Regions from separate parts of the Paenibacillus sp. NPDC058071 genome, predicted to be linked through region 1. Evidence: predicted binding sites of a transcription regulator. Region 1 holds the regulator's gene; each other region holds the start of a gene.
The links. The regulator LexA, encoded in region 1, represses DNA repair genes until DNA is damaged. The targets are predictions, from matches to a motif close to CGAACATATGTTCG.
Positions count from the first base shown of each region.

Region 2: recA (recombinase RecA) is a predicted target of LexA. The motif match lies at 3,339-3,352, and genes of this name have one in related genera.
Region 3: ACFVTB_RS11200 (DNA polymerase IV) is a predicted target of LexA. The motif match lies at 2,652-2,665, and genes of this name have one in related genera.

Region 1 is NZ_JBHVSK010000001.1:100,764-106,937, reverse strand. It holds gene ACFVTB_RS00445 (hypothetical protein) at 1-215, opposite strand, end outside; gene ACFVTB_RS00440 (DUF896 domain-containing protein) at 437-622, opposite strand; gene ACFVTB_RS00435 (LysM peptidoglycan-binding domain-containing protein) at 1,075-1,443, opposite strand; gene lexA (transcriptional repressor LexA) at 1,603-2,223, shown strand; gene glnA (type I glutamate--ammonia ligase) at 2,424-3,752, opposite strand; gene ACFVTB_RS00420 (MerR family transcriptional regulator) at 3,808-4,218, opposite strand; gene ACFVTB_RS00415 (methionine gamma-lyase family protein) at 4,281-5,576, opposite strand; gene hflX (GTPase HflX) at 5,654-6,174, opposite strand, start outside.
Region 2 is NZ_JBHVSK010000009.1:118,170-124,343, reverse strand. It holds gene ACFVTB_RS16350 (helix-turn-helix domain-containing protein) at 1-510, shown strand, start outside; gene ACFVTB_RS16345 (YajQ family cyclic di-GMP-binding protein) at 526-1,017, shown strand; gene pgsA (CDP-diacylglycerol--glycerol-3-phosphate 3-phosphatidyltransferase) at 1,265-1,840, shown strand; gene ACFVTB_RS16335 (competence/damage-inducible protein A) at 1,910-3,157, shown strand; gene recA (recombinase RecA) at 3,422-4,477, shown strand; gene ACFVTB_RS16325 (regulatory protein RecX) at 4,568-5,242, shown strand; gene rny (ribonuclease Y) at 5,428-6,174, shown strand, end outside.
Region 3 is NZ_JBHVSK010000005.1:332,486-338,659, reverse strand. It holds gene ACFVTB_RS11210 (L,D-transpeptidase) at 1-836, opposite strand, end outside; gene ACFVTB_RS11205 (ferredoxin) at 953-1,189, opposite strand; gene ACFVTB_RS11200 (DNA polymerase IV) at 1,340-2,614, opposite strand; gene cimA (citramalate synthase) at 2,818-4,431, shown strand; gene ACFVTB_RS11190 (TlpA family protein disulfide reductase) at 4,545-5,078, opposite strand; gene ACFVTB_RS11185 (M67 family metallopeptidase) at 5,237-5,692, shown strand; gene ACFVTB_RS11180 (3'-5' exonuclease) at 5,678-6,174, opposite strand, start outside.

The sequences.
Region 1 (6,174 bases):
ATGCTTGACGGAACGAAATCCGGCGAGGATGCTGCTAAAATAACATACAATGTGATAAAAAGAATGAGCAAAATCGGGGCGGCGATGCTTCTGCCGCGATAACGATCCTCTTTCGCCGCTCCCGGAAGAGGGGCTTTAATTCCTTGCTTTTTGCGCGCTTTAACCAATTGGCTCTGATTTTTGCGGACTTTTCGTTCCCAACTGCGTGAAGACAATCGAATTCCTCCTAAATAATATGCAATTCAGCTAGGCGATGAGTTATGCTATCACCGCCATTGTGCTGCGTTCTTACGAAAAGCGCCTTCGGCGCCATAACGCGCATCGGGAGAGAAGCGCGGAAAGTTCAATACTCGGCAGATGTAGCTTCGCCTATATACTTGTTAATGGTCTAAAAGTTAGTAGTGAAAATGATGCCTTTGTACTGTTTATACGACAATTATTGCTTCTTCTCTTGCGGCTCGTCCACAAACTCGATATTATCCAACTGCTGACGGAAATTGCTGCGGAAGTTTTCCAAGTACTTTTTACGAAGCTCGTCTCGCTCGACGGTCTCTTCCGGCGTTAAGCCTTCCGTTTTATGTTTGCGCGAAAGCTCATTAATTCGCGTAATTAATTGTCCCATTGCACGTTCACCTCGCTTGCTGTCCAAAAGTAATACCTTTTATCTACTTTGACATTTCGCAGAGGCTGTTGTCAAGGCGAGGCGGGCATATTAAGGCCATGCTGTATTTAATCATATTAATTATTTAATTGTTTTGCGAATGTTTGTTCTATATTAATGTTGCGCTCTATCAATTCGAGTGTTCATGATGCAACTACCTTCGTTTCTCCAGAATCCCTCTGCCCCTTCGTTTTACTCCACTTTTCCGTCAAGCACTGATTTTAAGTTTGATCCGCATTTAAATAATTCGATCTGCACAGACTTGACTTTGATAGATAATATAAAGAAAAGAACAGGAAGAGGAACGCGATGCTGCCGCAATTGCGTTCCTCTTCCTGTTCTTTTGCAATCTACCCGCCAAATTTCTGCCCGAAGGCTGACGTTTGGTTCCGCTATGAAAAAGACTTTTAAGATTACTGCGGGACAATAAGCTGTTGCCCCGGATGTAAATTGACCGATGAGAGACCGTTGCGTTCCTTCAACTGGAACACGTTGTACCGGATATCCTTCGAATCGTCCATATGCAGCTTCGCAATCTCCCACAGTGTATCGCCCGTTCCAACGATAACGATCTGCTCTCCTGCGGAGACGGCAGCAGGTTCAGTTGAAGCGTTCGTACCTACAATCAAAAAACTAGTGAATAATAGTATAAAAAAAGCTAGCGCCACGATCAGCTTGGCAGCTCTGCGGTTAACGGATAGTTGCATAGTTCTCCGTCTCGGCGACCAACCGGCGTCTTCTTTCGTATGTATCGACTTGTAGAAGGAAGGATTCATTAACATATCGACCAACACCCCAAACGTTTGTTCTGTTTTCAGATTACACGAACAAACGTTTGCCGTCAATAGCGAATGCGAACTTTTGTGCTCAAGAACTTATGTTTGTGCGAACTCCGGTTCTATGTTATAATTTTCTACAAATATATTAATGGAGTGATATCTTTGTCGAAGATTTCCAACCGTCAACAGGCGATTCTTGAATTTATAAAGAATGAAGTCAAGGATAAAGGATATCCGCCGTCCGTCCGCGAGATCGGCGAAGCAGTCGGGCTCGCTTCAAGCTCCACCGTCCATGGCCATTTGGACCGACTGGAGAAGAAAGGGCTCATCCGCCGCGATCCTACCAAGCCGCGCGCAATTGAAATATTGGACCAAGAAGACGTCGACGGAATTATCCGCCCAGCAGTCGCGCAAGTTCCGGTTGTCGGCAAAGTAACGGCCGGCGTTCCGATCACTGCAACGGAGAACATCGACGAGTACTTCCCTCTCCCTTCCCACTTCGTCGGGGATGACGACGTCTTTATTCTGAACGTCATCGGCGAGAGTATGATTGAAGCCGGCATCCACAACGGCGACTATGTAATCGTTCGGCAGCAGCAGTCTGCTAACAACGGCGACATCGTTGTTGCGATGACGGAAGAAGACGAAGCGACCGTCAAGACGTTTTACCGTGAGAAAGACCATATCCGCCTGCAACCGGAGAACGCCACGATGGAGCCGATCCGGCTGAAGAACGTCACTATTTTGGGAAAAGTCGTCGGTTTATTCCGAGACTTCCATTAATCCGCCTTGTATCGTATGAAGTAAGAAGCCGCTCTGAAGACGCCTAGTAGAGGCGATCATCTTGAGCGGCTTTTTGTTTGCAAAGTATACGGAAGCCCACCATCGGTGTCGTCATCGATGGTGGGCTTCTTTCCAGAACGGATGAACATTCTCATCAATTAAAGAGGGCCGTCCATTGCTGGACGGCCCTCTCATACCTATTAGTACAGCGTCAAATATTGATCGCGTTCCCATTGGTGAACTTGCGTCTTATACATATCCCATTCAATTTCCTTCAGCTCGTAGAAATGCGCCAGCGCGTGGTCGCCCAACGCGTCGCAGATGACTTCGCTGCGGAGCAACTCGTCGAGCGCTTCCTTCAGGTCTGCCGGCAAGCTTGGTACGCCGGATTCAATACGCTCTTCTTCCGACATGATGTAGATGTTGCGGTCGATTGGAGCCGGCAGCGGCGTTTTGTTCTGAATGCCGTCGAGTCCGGCTTTCAGCATAACCGCGAGTGCCAGGTAAGGGTTCGCCGCAGGGTCCGGGTTACGAACTTCGACGCGAGTGCTAAGACCGCGTGAAGCCGGAATACGGATCATCGGCGAGCGGTTGCTTGCGGACCATGCAACATAACACGGAGCTTCATAGCCAGGCACCAGACGCTTGTAAGAGTTGATCGTCGGGTTCGTGATTGCCGCCATTGCGCGAGCATGCTGCAAAATACCTGCCATATAGTAACGAGCCGTCGTACTCAGACCTAAGCGATCGCTCTCGTCGTAGAATACGTTCGTGTTGCCTTGGAACAGCGATTGGTGGCAGTGCATGCCGGAGCCGTTAACGCCAAACAGCGGTTTAGGCATGAACGTCGCATGAAGGCCATGCTGTCTCGCAATTGTTTTTACAACCAGCTTAAAGGTTTGAATCTGGTCGGCCGCTTTGATGGCGTCCGCATATTTAAAGTCAATTTCATGCTGGCCTGGAGCAACTTCGTGATGGGACGCTTCGATCTCGAAGCCCATTTCTTCAAGCGTAAGCACGATCTCGCGGCGACAGTTCTCGCCAAGATCCATTGGAGCCAAATCGAAATAGCCGCCTTGATCGTTCAATTCGGTCGTTGGCTCGCCGCGCTCGTCCGTTTTGAACAAGAAAAACTCAGGTTCCGGACCGACGTTCATCGCCGAGTAGCCCATTTCTTCCGCTTCCTTCAGCACGCGCTTCAGAATGCCGCGCGGATCGCCGGCGAACGGAGTCCCGTCAGGCATATAAATGTCGCAAATAAGACGCGCAACGCGGTCTTGGGACACCCAAGGGAATACAACCCAAGAATCGAGATCCGGGTATAAGTACATGTCAGATTCTTCAATACGGACGTAACCTTCAATGGAAGATCCGTCAAACATCATTTTGTTGTCCAGCGCCTTATCAAGCTGGCTGACCGGAATTTCAACGTTCTTGATCGTGCCGAGCAAATCGGTGAATTGCAGGCGGATAAAGCGTACGTTCTCTTCTTGAGCAATGCGTTTAATATCCTCTTTTGTGTAGCCCATGCGATCATCTCCTTTAAATGCTTACCTTGCTTGCTTCATCCTTGTGGCAACATCATTAACGTTTGTGTAAAAAACGCGAAAGCTGACCTTGAATAAGCGAGGCTTGCCCCGGACGTTTCTCAAGCAGCTGCTGCTTCAACATGCGGTGCAGCTGCGCGTCCGACAGCTCACGGCGCTTAACCTCCGATTGCTCGCTTACGATTGTCGCTTCGTCGGACTCCTTCGACACCGGATTCATCACTTGCTTAATTCCGGCAATATTCACGCCTTTCTCTATCAGCGCCTTTATCTCAAGAAGTCGTTCTACGTCGTTAAATGAGAATAGACGCTGATTGCCGGCCGTACGGGCCGGCACGATCAGTTCATGCTGCTCGTAATAACGGATTTGGCGGGCCGTCAGATCCGTCAGCTTCATCACGATGCCGATCGGAAACAGGGCCATATTTCTACGTATATCATCACCCATTGTCGCATCAACCTTCCAGTAGCTCTTTTATACGTATATATTAACGTCCTTCCAAAAACGTGTCAAGTTATGTTAGGTTTGATCACAATTAATTCATTATTCAGCAAGCGCTCAAGAGCCGTTAGAACACCAAATTTGACGTGCGAATAGGTGAGCCCGCCTTGCATATACGCGATGTATGGCTCACGTATCGGCGCGTCCGCGGACAGCTCCAGACTGCCCCCTTGAATAAACGTTCCGGCCGCCATAATGACGGGATGCTCATAGCCCGGCATATCCCAAGGTTCGGGAGTGACATGCGCATCGACAGCCGCGGCTTGCTGAATGCCCTGCACGAATGCGATCAAATGATCAGCGCTGCCGAAGCGGATCGCTTGAATCAAATCAGTGCGCGGCGCGTCCCAGCGCGGCTGTGTCTCGAAGCCCAGTCGCTCAAATAAAGCTGCGGCAAAGATGCTCCCTTTGACGGCTTGTCCGACCAAATGCGGGGCAAGAAATAATCCTTGATACATGGAGCGAAGTGTATCGAGCATAGCTCCCACCTCTCCGCCGATGCCCGGCGCGGTCAGCCTGTACGACGCAGCGGTGACGGCCGCCTCCGTGCCAGCGATATAGCCGCCTGTTGCAGCCAAGCCTCCGCCCGGATTTTTGATAAGCGAACCGGCGATTAAATCGACCCCGACCTGCGTCGGTTCCAACAGCTCAGTGAACTCGCCGTAGCAATTATCGACAAAGACGAGCGCGTCAGGCTTGAGCTCTTTGACCCGACGAACCATTTCGCCGATTTCAGCGACGGTAAATGACGAGCGCCAGCTATATCCGCGCGAGCGTTGAATTCCAATCACCTTTGTCGAAGGCCGAATCGCTTGTCCTATCTCTTCCCAATCAAGGCTGCCGTCTTCTTGTAATGCCACTTCGTTGTAGCCGATGCCCCAGTCCTGCAAAGAGCCTGTCCCATCGCCCGGCTTGCCAATCACTTTGTGCAGCGTATCATAGGGTGAGCCAGTGATGTAAAGCAGTTCATCCCCTGGCCGAAGGAGGCCGAAGAGCGCAACGCCGATCGTATGCGTGCCGGATACGAAATGCGGACGCACCAAAGCAGCCTCCGCACCAAAAATATCGGCGTAGACGAGATCCAGTACTTCCCGCCCTCTATCGTTGTAGCCGTATCCTGTCGATCCGGCGAAATGGTAATCGCTAACGCGATGCTTCTGGAAAGCTCGAATAACCTTCCAATGATTTTTCTCCGCGATTCGGTCAATTTCCCGCAAACGGCCGTCTGCCGTCCGTTCGGCCTCTTCCGCAAGACGCTCCAACCGGCTCCAATTGCCCTCTAGTTCCATACTTTGCTCAGTCATACCCGATTCTACTCTCCTTGAGTTAAGCAATCCCTGCTTCTTTTATTTATAACAGACGGCTAACGAGCCGCCTTCCGCTAAACCAGATACGGCTGAAGCTGATAGCCGCTTTTCTCATAATGGCTGCGGCTCACCTGGACCGTTATATGAACCGTTTCCCCGTCTTCTGCAGTATCGCTTCCCAGCACCTCACCGCTGCGGTACGCCAGGGCGATCAAATCGCCGCGGTTCACCGGCAAAGCGAACGTCAAAGTAGACCCCGTCAGCATATCCTGTACCGCGAGCCGCAATCGCTCCAAATCGTCCGCTTCGTAAGCGCTGATTACGAGCGATTCGCCGCTCGTGGCGCGAATCATCTGACCCGGATCTCCCTCGTACAAATCTTTTTTGTTAAACAGCGTTATCGTTGGCTTGCCGGATGCGCCTAGCTCGCCGAGCAGATCTTCGACGACTGCCATTTGTTCCTCGCGCATCGGCGAGCTGCAATCGACGACGTGAAGCACGACGTCGGCTTCGTTTACTTCCTCAAGCGTCGCGCGGAACGCGGCAACAAGATCGTGAGGCAAGTTTTGAATAAAACCAACCGTGTCGGTTAAAA
Region 2 (6,174 bases), on a different contig from region 1:
GACGATTCCAAGCAGATCGACGACACAAAAATGACGGATCGGGCTTCGCAGGCTCCAGCCTCTACCCCAGATCCGAACAGTGCGGGGGGCAGCACTACGCCGCCTCCGTCAACGCCGCCTCCAGCAGCCGAAACGACGCTCACGTTTACAACCAAGCAGGGCAAAGTCGACCATTATGATGTAGCTCCGGCAAACGTACCGCATAAGCTGGAAATAAAAGTGTCGGGAGGACCGAGCTGGACGGAGGTTCGGAAAGGCGGTTCGACCGGTGAAAAGCTGTATTCGGGTACGATTCAGGATGGCGAAACAAAATCCTATGACATTACAGAGCCGCTTTACGTCAACGTCGGACGTGCCGATTTGACGGTTATTTCGGTCGATGGCATCGTCGTAAACGACGGAGATCTGGCAAGATCCAAAAAAGTGCAGCTTAACCCGGTGAAGGTTGAAGATACGGCCGGCGGGAACGCAGGCGACGCCGCTGGCGGAGACGAAGGCGCACAGCAATAGGAAGGAGATTGGACGATGAGTTCGGAAAGTTCATTTGATATTGTATCGAAAGTGGATATGCAGGAGTTGAACAACGCGATTCAGCAAGCGGAGCGAGAGATCGAAACGCGCTTTGATTTCAAGGGCAGCAAAAGCAGCATTGCGCTCGAAAAAGAGGAGCTTGTCATTGTCTCCGACGACGATTTCAAGCTGAACAGCGTAATCGATATATTGCAATCGAAAATGATGAAACGAGGCGTGCCGATTAAAAATTTGGACTATGGCAAAATTGAGTCAGCGTCGGCCCATACGGTTCGCCAGCGCGTCAAGCTTCGTCAAGGCATCGACCAGGAGCATGCGAAAAAAATCAATATTTTAATCCGCGATTCGAAGCTCAAGGTGAAAAGCCAAATTCAAGGCGATCAAATTCGCGTAACCGGCAAGAGCCGCGACGATCTGCAAGCCGTTATCAGCTTGCTGCGCGGCGCCGATCTTAAAGTCGAATTGCAATTTTTGAACTATCGATAGAGCAGACATTCAGCCCGCTCGAGGCGGAAATGCAGCCTTTGCATTTTCCCGTTTCGAGTGGGCATTTTCCCGTTATCCGTTATTTTGACAGGGCATGGGCCATGTATTATACTTGAGGATAGCCGGAAGGCCAGTAGGAAACGGTGTACAGAGATCTGGGGGACTTACAGATGACGGAATGGGTAGCAAACAACGGGCAGAGAACGGTTTCAGCGAACAGCCGGGATTTGGCAGGGGAGGCAAGCAGATGAACCTGGCAAATAAAATTACGCTGGTCAGAATTATTTTAGTGCCGATAATTATGGTCGTGCTACTTGTCAATATCAATGTAGCGCCGCTTGAATTCAGCGGTTATTCCATTACATACAATCAGATCATTGCGGCACTTATATTCATCATTGCGGCAAGCACGGACGGGCTGGACGGGTACATCGCAAGGAAGAACAAGATAGTTACCAATTTGGGCAAGCTGCTCGATCCGCTCGCAGACAAGCTTCTTGTCGCAGCCGTGCTCATTTCGCTTGTGCAGATGGATAAGCTGGACGCCTGGATGGCAATCGTTATTATCAGCCGCGAGTTTGCGGTAACCGGCCTTCGTCAAGTTGCGCTTCTCGAAGGAAGCGTCATGGCGGCGAGCAAATGGGGGAAATGGAAAACGGCGATACAGATCACCATGATCATTTCGCTGCTGCTGAACAATTTTCCGTTCCATTTTATCGCTTTCCCATTCGATGCGGTTATTAGCTGGATTGCAGTGGCGATTACGATCTATTCCGGCCTTGATTATTTCTTGAAAAACAAACATCTTATCCCGATTGAATAAGGATTTAGAAAGCATCTTTCCGAATATGGAGGGATGCTTTTCCATTCATATTAGCAGGAGGAATGAATCATGAAAGCAGAAATTATCGCCGTCGGCACCGAGCTTCTGCTCGGCCAAATCGTGAACACGAATGCGCAGTTCCTTTCGCAGGAGCTGGCGGCGCTTGGTATAGACGTCTACTTCCAGACGGTTGTAGGCGACAATCCGGACCGAATTCGCAGTGCGATTAAGACTGCGAGAGCAAGAGCCGATTTGCTTGTATTTACAGGAGGACTTGGGCCGACTCAGGACGACTTAACCAAGGATGTGCTGGCTGCATATTTGAATCGCGGCATCTCGATCGACAAGCCTTCGATGGAAAAGATTGAAACCTTATTCAGCTCGCGCGGCATTCATATGGTTGAAAGCAATATTCGCCAGGCGCATACGATCGATGGAGCGGTTCCATTATTCAACGAGGCCGGGCTGGCCGTTGGGAATGGATTGTCCGAGGACGGCACTCACTATTTGCTCTTGCCGGGACCGCCTCGCGAGATGAAGCCGATGATGGAGGGGCCGGGCAAGGAATGGCTCCGTTCCGTGCTGGGGCATTCCGATCCGCTTTATTCGCGGCTGCTCAAGTTTGCGGGTATCGGAGAATCGAATTTGGAAGCACAACTGATTGATTTAATTGAAGGTCAGAGCGATCCAACCATCGCCCCGTATGCGAAGGAAGGCGAGGTGGCGATTCGCGTTTCGACGAAGGCGCCGACCGAAAGCGAGGCGAACCGGAAAATCGACGCGACGGTGGAACGAATCAAGGAGCGCGTCGGAACGTTTCTGTACGCCCAGCAAGACGCAACGCTGGAAGAGGAGGTCGTCCGCCTGCTCCGGGCGTCGAGACGGAAGCTGGCGAGCGCAGAGAGCGCAAGCGGCGGCTTGTTCGCCGAGCTTATTACAAGCGTGCCTGGCAGCAGCGGCGAGTTCACGGGCGGCGTCGTTACCTATACGAACGAAATGAAACATAAGCTGCTCGGCATTCCGATGTCCCAACTGGAGGGCATTGGCGCGCCAGGAGCCGTCAGCGAATCGACGGCGGCGATGATGGCGGAACGGGTACGGGAATTGGCGGATAGCGATTTCGGCGTTTCGGTGACCGGCGTGGCGGGACCGGCCGAGTCAGAGGGCAAGCCGGTAGGCCTCGTTTATCTCGGTATTGCCGAGCGGGGAAAGGAAACGGTCGTGTATACGACGAACCTGAGCGGCAGCCGGACCATTATCCGCGTGCGTGCCGTTAAATCGCTGCTGTACCGGCTATGGCAAGCGCTGACGAAATAAAAATGCTGGGTGTGAATTGCGCCGCCCGAAAATGCCTGAAACGGCCCGAAATAAGGGTTGCGTAAAAAGACGCGCTTGTCTATAATAGTCCGTAGACGGAAGAACCGTGGCGAAGATTACTTTGCTGCGGTTTTTTTATGCCCGGCAAAAGGTTAATTGGAGGGATGTTACAAAAAAAAGACGAATGTATGTTCGAAAAAACACTTGGCAACCGATAGAAAAAGAGTTATCATTACATTATAAATAATGAAGGATGTGAGTTGATTGTCGGATCGCAAAGCTGCTTTAGAGATGGCTTTACGTCAAATTGAGAAACAATTTGGTAAAGGCTCCATCATGAAATTGGGAGAATCGACACATATGCAAGTGGAAATCGTGCCGAGCGGTTCGCTTGCTTTAGATATCGCTCTTGGCATCGGCGGTTTGCCAAGAGGACGCGTTATCGAAGTTTACGGGCCGGAATCATCCGGTAAAACGACGGTCGCCCTGCATGCGATCGCCGAAGTGCAGCGCGTCGGCGGACAAGCCGCTTTCATCGATGCTGAGCACGCGCTTGACCCGCTTTATGCGAGCAAGCTGGGCGTCAATATCGACGAGCTGCTGCTGTCCCAGCCGGATACGGGCGAGCAGGCGCTGGAAATCGCTGAAGCGCTCGTGCGCAGCGGCGCGGTCGACATCATCGTCATTGACTCCGTCGCGGCGCTCGTGCCGAAGGCCGAGATCGAAGGCGACATGGGCGACTCCCACGTCGGTTTGCAAGCAAGGCTGATGTCGCAGGCATTGCGTAAGCTTTCCGGTGCGATCAGCAAGTCGAAGACGATTGCGATCTTCATCAACCAGTTGCGTGAGAAAGTCGGCGTGATGTTCGGCAACCCGGAGACAACGCCAGGCGGACGAGCGTTGAAGTTCTACTCGAGCGTGCGGCTTGAAGTGCGTCGCATTGAGACGATCAAGCAGGGCAATGATATGGTCGGCAACCGTACGCGGATCAAAGTCGTGAAGAACAAAGTGGCGCCTCCGTTCAAACAAGCCGAGATCGACATTATGTACGGCGAAGGCATTTCGAGAGAAGGCAGTCTGGTCGATATCGGTACAGAGATGGATATCGTTCAGAAGAGCGGCGCGTGGTTCTCTTATAGCGGCGACCGCTTAGGCCAAGGCCGGGAAAATGCGAAGCAGTTTCTGAAGGATCATCCAGAAATGGCTGCTGTCATCGAGAAACAAATTCGCGATGCGAGCAATTTGTCTACGACGGCGCAGCCGGTGGAATCGCTCTCGACGGATGACGACGACGATTTCGACGAGTCCGAGCTGGACTAAACCGAATAGCTTGACGCTTATCGCCGTCCTCTGACAGAGGACGGCGATGTTGTTTGCAAAAGAGGGATGCAGTAACGGAGGGAAGCGCTCATGGAAATTAGAGCGGTTGAGCAGGATAAGGACGATCGCAAAAGCTATATCCTCTATGTGTACGGGGAAGAGGAGCCGGTGCTGACCGTTCACGAGGATTTGCTGGTCAGGCATCGTTTGCTGAAGGGGCGCGTCCTGACCCGCTCGGAGCTGGACGATATTGGCGCCGAGAACGAGAGGTACCGCGCATACGCGCTCGCCGTCGCGTATCTTGGCATGAAAGCGCGCACCAGACGACAAATCGAACAATATTTGCAGCGCAAGGAGCTGGAAGCGGATTCGATTCAATACGTATTGGAACGTTTAGAAACGGAACATATTGTGGATGATGAAGAGTATGCGAAACAATTCGCAATGCAAAAGATCCGCTACTCTCAAAAAGGACGTTTATGGATAAAGCAAGAGCTGCAGCAGCGGGGCGTGTCCAAGCAGGCGGCTGCGCAAGCGGCCGAATCGATCGACAAGGAATCGGAGCTGGATGCAGCGTTAAGCGCCGCTAGAAAAAAATGGCGGACGCTAAAAGGCGAGGACTATGATCGCAAGCGAAAGCTAACCGCCTTTTTGTTGAGGCGGGGTTTTCCCGGAAGTGTCGCTCGCGAGGCGGTTCAAGCAGCAGTCCGCGAATCGGAAATGACGGAAGACGAGGAAGACGATGGTCAAATGCTTGACAATTGAATTTGTCAAAAGATAAAATGAACATGTATTCGTTCACATTCAAATCAATTTTCCTTCCAAAAGTTGATTTGAACCGATCATTTTCGTCAATTTGTTAGAAGATTAATCGGTATGAAAACCGGCTTAAACAACTTAATATCATCCCAAGCATTTGCCTTGGTGTATGCAACGAGGAGGTGAACAAGATGCACCCTATCTTGACTGTGTTGATCTGTCTCGTTGTTGGCGTTATTTTCTTTGGGATTGGTTATTTCACTCGAAAGTCGATTGCTGAAGCGAAAATTTCCAGCGCTGAGCAAGCCGCTGTTCAGATTGTAGAAAATGCAAAGAAAGAAGCGGAAGCGCAGAAGAAGGAAACCGTTCTGGAAGCGAAAGACGAAGTCCACAAGCTCCGTACGGAAGCTGAAAAAGACATTCGTGAGCGGCGTAATGAAACGCAGCGTCAGGAAAGACGCTTGCTCCAAAAAGAGGAGTCGCTGGATAAAAAATTAGAAACACTAGAACGCAAAGAAGAGTTAGTTGCCAACAAAGAGAAACGGATCGACGAGACGCAAGAACAAATTGACTCCATTTATAAGCAGCAGCTTAGCGAGTTGGAACGCATCTCCAGCTTGACGATGGAGGATGCAAAGTCGATTATTTTGTCGAATGTTGAGCAGGAAGTACGTCAAGAGACGGCTCAAATGATTAAAGAGATGGAGCAGCAAGCGAAAGAAGAAGCCGACAAAAAGGCGCGTAATATTATTTCCCTGGCTATCCAGCGTTGTGCGGCCGATCACGTAGCAGAGACGACGGTTTCGGTCGTTGCTCTGCCGAACGAAGAAATGAAAGGTCGTATCATCGGACGCGAAGGACGGAATATCCGCGCATTGGAAACATTGACCGGTATCGATCTCATTATCGACGATACACCGGAAGCGGTCATTCTATCC
Region 3 (6,174 bases), on a different contig from region 1:
GCCGCATCCGCTTTTACCGCCGCAAGCAGCGGCGCGAACATTCGCTTCATCTCGCTCGAATCGCCGGAAAGCACGTTGCGGGGATAAGGCTGGGTCAGCTGGTCCAGTCGTTCCGGCCATTTTCCGTAAAGCCGGTTATATTGGAATATGGCGCTGGATAACGTCCAGCGGGTTTCTTGTTTTTGCGCCCATTCGGTCAGCTTGGACTGAAGCTGCCTGTCATCCATTGGCACACAGTTGCAGGCTCCCCGGTCATACATTCGAACTTGCAGCGGAGCGGCTTCATTTTCTCTTTCAACCGACATGACGAGCCGCTTGCTTCCCGTCCATTTGCGCCAGCCGTCCTCCTCTTCAAGCCGGGCCGCGACGGCAAGCACCGGCTGCCTCGGCCAAGCAAGCATGGCGCTCCAAGCTTTTCCTACCTGTTCGCGCTCTTGCGGCCGGACAAGGACAACGCCAAACTGCGGTCGTATCCATGCAATGATTTGCGGCGCGTCAGCCGTCTCCGTGGAATCGTCCTGACCCCCGGGCAGCGCAACAACCAACAACAGCAGCAAGACGGCAAGACCGGCCACTCGCTGCGCCAGTCTCTTTCTCCGCTGTCTCGCGTTCCATTGCTCCAGTACTTGCTGCGGCTGACCGTCGGCTAGCGGGTGCCGCTTGCGTTCGTAGGCATCATATATTTTACCCGCTTGCAGGAAGCAGTAATTCGCTTTGCCCTCTTTACCTTGCATCATATATTGCTTGCCCAGCAAATACCATGCCATCTGATTATCGGGGTGCTGATTGACGTAGTGCTTCAAGTATAGCGTTTCTGCGTGTGTCTCCATCTCCATCCCTCCAATCCCTCCTAATACTGTATATCGGCAAATTGGAGGCAGAAACAAAGGGCACGCAAGCAAAAAGCTCCCGGCCTATGCGGGGATGCATAAGGCCGGGAGCTTCAAAATCATTACATATTAAATGGTTCGTCAGCGATTTTGATCGAATCGGTAGGGCATCCGTCGCAAGCATCCTGAAGATCGTCGTACAGATCCTCTGGAATTTCCGTATTGCCTTTATTTCCGTCGTTCGCGTAAATCACTTCGGCGATTCCATCATCGTCATAATCGTAAATATCAGGTGCCGTTGCGCCGCAAGCGCCGCAAGCGATACAGGTATCTTTCTCTACCCATGTAAACTTACCCATCACATTTCCCTCCCCAAAATATTACGGATCATTTCGGAACATTTCTCCTATAATGAAGTTATGCTTGTCTTCCGCGTGTTATCCATAGTGTAAACCTTCACTCATCAATATATAACAAACAAACGCAGCTTGGCAATAACGACCGCCTATTTATGGGCTCAAATCATCCTTCTGCAACGACGTTCCGCGGCGTTTCTTGTTACGGATCAGAGCTGACGGATCGTCCCCCAGCATACCGGCGGTCAGTACCGCGTCCTCGCCGAATTTATCCCGCAGCCGATCCATCGCAGCCGTCAGCGCCTCCTTGCGAGGCTGTTGCTCGTAGTCGAACAGATCAAGCTGAATGGCGGTATCTTCCTGCGGCGATAAATTTTGCAGTGTGATGCCAAGCAGCCGTACCGGTTCCCCGTTCGGCCAGTGGACGTCGAACAGCCGACATGCCTCTACATAGATGACATCAGCCGAATGGGTCGGCGTTCGCAGTGTATGCGATCGCGTAATCGTCGTCATATCCGGCCTCCGGATCGTAATTTGCACGGTAGCCGCCATCAGCTTTTGTCGCCGCAGCCTCCGTCCCGTCTGGTCGGCCAAATTGAGCATAATCCGGTGGACGTCCTCCGTCCGCGTCACGTCGCTTGGCAGCGTGGTCGTATGACCGATCGATTTGTTGGCTTCGCGCTCTCCGTTGACGGGAGCATGGTCAATACCATGCGCGGCTGCTTTCATCCAGGAGCCAATCGTGCCGAATTGTTTAACCAGCATCGCTTCGTCTGCCGCAGCCAGTTGGCCGATCGTGTGAATATGAAGCCTCTTGAGTTTCTCTGCCGTCTTGCCTCCGATGCCAAACAGCGTATCGCAAGGTTTATCCCAGAGCAAACCAGGCACATCGCGGATGCGAAGCACAGTCATGCCGTTTGGCTTCTTCATATCGGACGCCATTTTGGCCAGCAGCTTGTTGGGTCCGACGCCAATCGAGCAAGGCAGCGACAGCTCGCTCCGAATGCGGATCTGAATCGCCTCGGCGATGTCCAACGGCGCACCAAACAGCTTGGAACCCGTAATGTCCAAATAACACTCGTCGATGGACACCGTCTCGACTAACGGCGTATATTGGCGTGCAATCGCCATAAAACCGCGTGAATATTTGCGGTACAAATCAAAATCCGGTTGAATGAGGATCAGCTCCGGGCATTGGCGCATAGCCTGCTTCACCGTCATTCCGGTCTTAACGCCGCGCTTTCTAGCCGGATATGAGCAGGTGACGACGATGCCTTTGCGCAGCTCGATGCTGCCTGCAACCGCCGTCGGCTTTCCTTTATATAAGTCCGGCTCCTCCGCCTCATGCACGGAGCAGTAGAACGCGTTCATATCAACATGCAGGATGACGCGCCCTTTGGCCGGATTCGTTTGACCGGTCTCCCCCATCGCGGCGTCTCCTCCTTCTTCTTCAGTCTCCAGTCATCGAACGTACATTCCCATCATACCGCCGGTCCGCCGAGCAAGTCAATCAACCCTTGCCAACCGGCCAAAATAAATTACTGCCTCCTCTCTACATTCGATCTAACAAGTGCTATAATAATACATTATGATTTGTAATGGCTATCAGTGAAGGAGGCCTCCCGGCAATAATGAATACTTCGATATCGATATTCGACACAACACTCCGTGACGGGACACAAGGCGAAGGAATCAGCCTGTCAGCGGATGATAAATTGAAAATTGCGCAAAAACTCGACGCATTGGGCGTTCACTATATTGAGGGCGGCAATCCGGGCAGTAACAGCAAAGACATCGAATTTTTTCAACGCGTCAAGACGCTGAACCTGCAAGCTAAAGTGACTGCATTCGGCAGCACCCGCCGCAAGTTCAGCGAAGCCGATCAGGACGCCAGCCTCGTTCGCATCGCAGAGTCAGGCGTACCCGCCGCGACGCTTGTCGGGAAGTCTTGGGATTTCCATGTCCATACGGCCCTTCAAACAACGCTAGAAGAGAATTTGGCGATGGTTTACGATTCGATCGCTTATTTGAAGCGGAAGCAGATGGAGGCGATTTTCGACTCCGAGCATTTCTTTGACGGCTTCAAAAACAATCCGGAATACGCGTTGTCCGTATTGAGAAAAGCGCAAGATGCCGGAGCAGATTGGCTCGTCCTCTGCGATACGAACGGCGGAACGCTGCCGAACGAAATTCATGACATCGTCAGCCGCGTGCGTGCTGAGCTGACGGCGCCTATCGGCATCCATACCCATAACGACTGCGAGCTTGCCGTTGCGAATTCGCTCGCTGCCGTGCAAGCCGGAGCGCGTCAAGTGCAAGGTACGATCAACGGATACGGCGAACGGTGCGGCAATGCCAACCTTTGCTCGATTATCCCGAACCTGCAGTTGAAGCTCAATTACGATTGCTTGCCTGAAGACCGAATTCGGACATTGACGAGCACGGCGCGCTACGTCAGCGAGATCGCCAACGTGAGCATGCCGGTAGGTCAAGCCTATGTCGGCAATGCAGCGTTCGCCCATAAAGGCGGAATACACGTCTCGGCGATTATGAAGGATTCCAAGACGTACGAGCATATTGCGCCAGAGCTTGTCGGCAACAAACAGCGCATTCTCGTATCCGAGCTGGCCGGTCAAAGCAACATTATTTCCAAAGGGCAGGAGCTTGGCCTCGACGTTAACGCCAACAATGAGAAAACGAAGGAAATTATGGATCGCATCAAAGAATTGGAGCATCAGGGCTACCAATTTGAAGGCGCAGACGCTTCCCTCGAATTGCTGCTTCGGGACGCATTCGGCCAATCGGAGGAAGTATTCGTCGCCGAATCGTACAAAATGCTCATGGACAGCACGCACGGCAATATGTTGTCGGAGGCGATTGTCCGCCTGAACGTGCTTGGACAGCAAGTCTACACGGCAGCTGAGGGCAACGGTCCCGTAAATGCGCTCGACAACGCGCTTCGTAAAGCGCTTGTGCAGTTTTATCCGAAAATTAACGAAATCCATCTCTCCGACTATAAAGTGCGCGTATTCGACGAGAAGGATGCGACGGCGGCTAAAGTGCGCGTGCTCGTCGAATCCACTGATCAGCAAAATACGTGGAGCACGGTCGGCGTTTCGAGCAACGTCATTGAAGCGAGCTGGGAAGCGCTCGTTGACAGCTTCCGCTACGCCCTGCTTGGCATGTCCAACCCAGAGACGGTGCCGGTGGATAATCCAGAGCGGCTCGGCCTCGTTAATCTGTAATTCAGAGCGGCTGCTTTATCCGCTCTTAACAACATAAGAAAAGCGGAACGGACATCACTGACGATGTCCGTTCCGCTTTTTTATTTCACATATTAGGTCCGCAACGGTCGTTTCTACGACTTGTACTTCTCGATCAGCCTTTCCCATTCGGCAATCGGTATAACCCCGTTAATGCGTTCAACGATCATCCCGTTCGAATCAATCAGGAAACTGGTTGGAAACGTGTCGACTTTATATTGCTTCGTTACGTCGCCAACCCGATCCATTAAGATCGGAAACGTAAACTCATGCTCATTCACGAAATTTCTGGCTGCCCTTTCCTTGTCGAACTTCGTAGCGTTCACGCCGTACATGACAATTTGATCGCCATACTTTTCATGGAGCTCCTGCAGATCTGGCGCTTCCAGCTCGCAAGGACCGCACCAGGAAGCCCAAAAGTTGACGAATGTCAGCTTTGGCTGGGCGCCGCCCACTTGATACGATTTCTCGTCCAAGCCAGGAAGCTCGAACGAAGCCGCCTGAAAGCCCGCCTTAGGTTTAAAATCGGCCGCTTGAGCATTAAGAGCCTCATCTCCGGCTATGTATTGATAGATGGCGAATCCCGCCAAAATAAACGCAATTGCGAACCATGCCGATGCGCGCTTCATATGCTGCCCCTTCTTTCCATCTTATGCTTCACTTTCGCCTTCCATGTTACCATGAAGGGCAAGCAAGCTCAAGCGAGTGAGTCGGAAGCGCTCGCCATCCCGCTTCAATCGCTTTATAATAGCCGTAATGGATTTAGAAGAAGCAAGGAGAGCCTAAGATGAACGGAACGTATTCGATAAAAATAACACAGGAAGCGCTGCGGGAAACGATTGAGCTTTGCAGAGCAGCATGGCCGCAGGAAGCATGCGGCATTCTTCTATCGCCCTCGCCCATGCACAAGGAAAGCCTAGATCCCTTCGATCCGCCAATTGAAGCCGTGCGTCCAATCGCCAACACGCATCGCGACCCGCTCCACTCCTTTGCCTTCGATCCTGCTGAATGGACAGCCGCTTATTATGACACACAAAAAAGCCGGCAAAAAATATCCGGCTTCTTCCACTCCCATCCGTCATCGGAGGCTTTGCCGTCCGTCCGCGATGTGCGCGGATACTGGCCTGCCGACGACAGTCTCTCTTATTGGATCGTTTCGTTGTCAAACCTTGGAGAGCCGGTTGTCCGGCCTTTCGCCAGAACGAAGGACGGTTTTCAGCCGCTCGCTCTAGTGTTTGCTTAAATAAGCGTACAAGTCGCCTAGCGTCGTAATGTTGCGGTCTAAAATCCGATGTAAGTAGCTTTGCCACAATCTCGCGGTCATCAGCGAATCTTCTAACGCGTGATGCCGCTCCGTAATCGGAACCCCGGCTTCCTCAAGCAGATCATCAAGCGCATAGGAAGCTCTCTTCGGTTCCAGCCATTTCGCGACCAGCATCGTATCCAACACGCGGTGATTCAGATTGACTTTGGACGTCCGCCATAAGGCAGCGTTCAAAAATTGCTTGTCATGGCCGGAAGCATGGGCAATCAACAAACGTTTTCCGATAAACTCCATAAAGTCATGCAGCACCTGCATCAAGTCCGGAGCGTCTTGAACCATCTCGTTCGTCAGGCCCGTCAGCTCCACTATCGCACGGGGAATTCTCCTTTTCGGATTGACAAGGCTGTAAAACGTCTCTTTCTCGTACAGCTCCGTTCCTTTCATAAGCACCGCGCCGAACG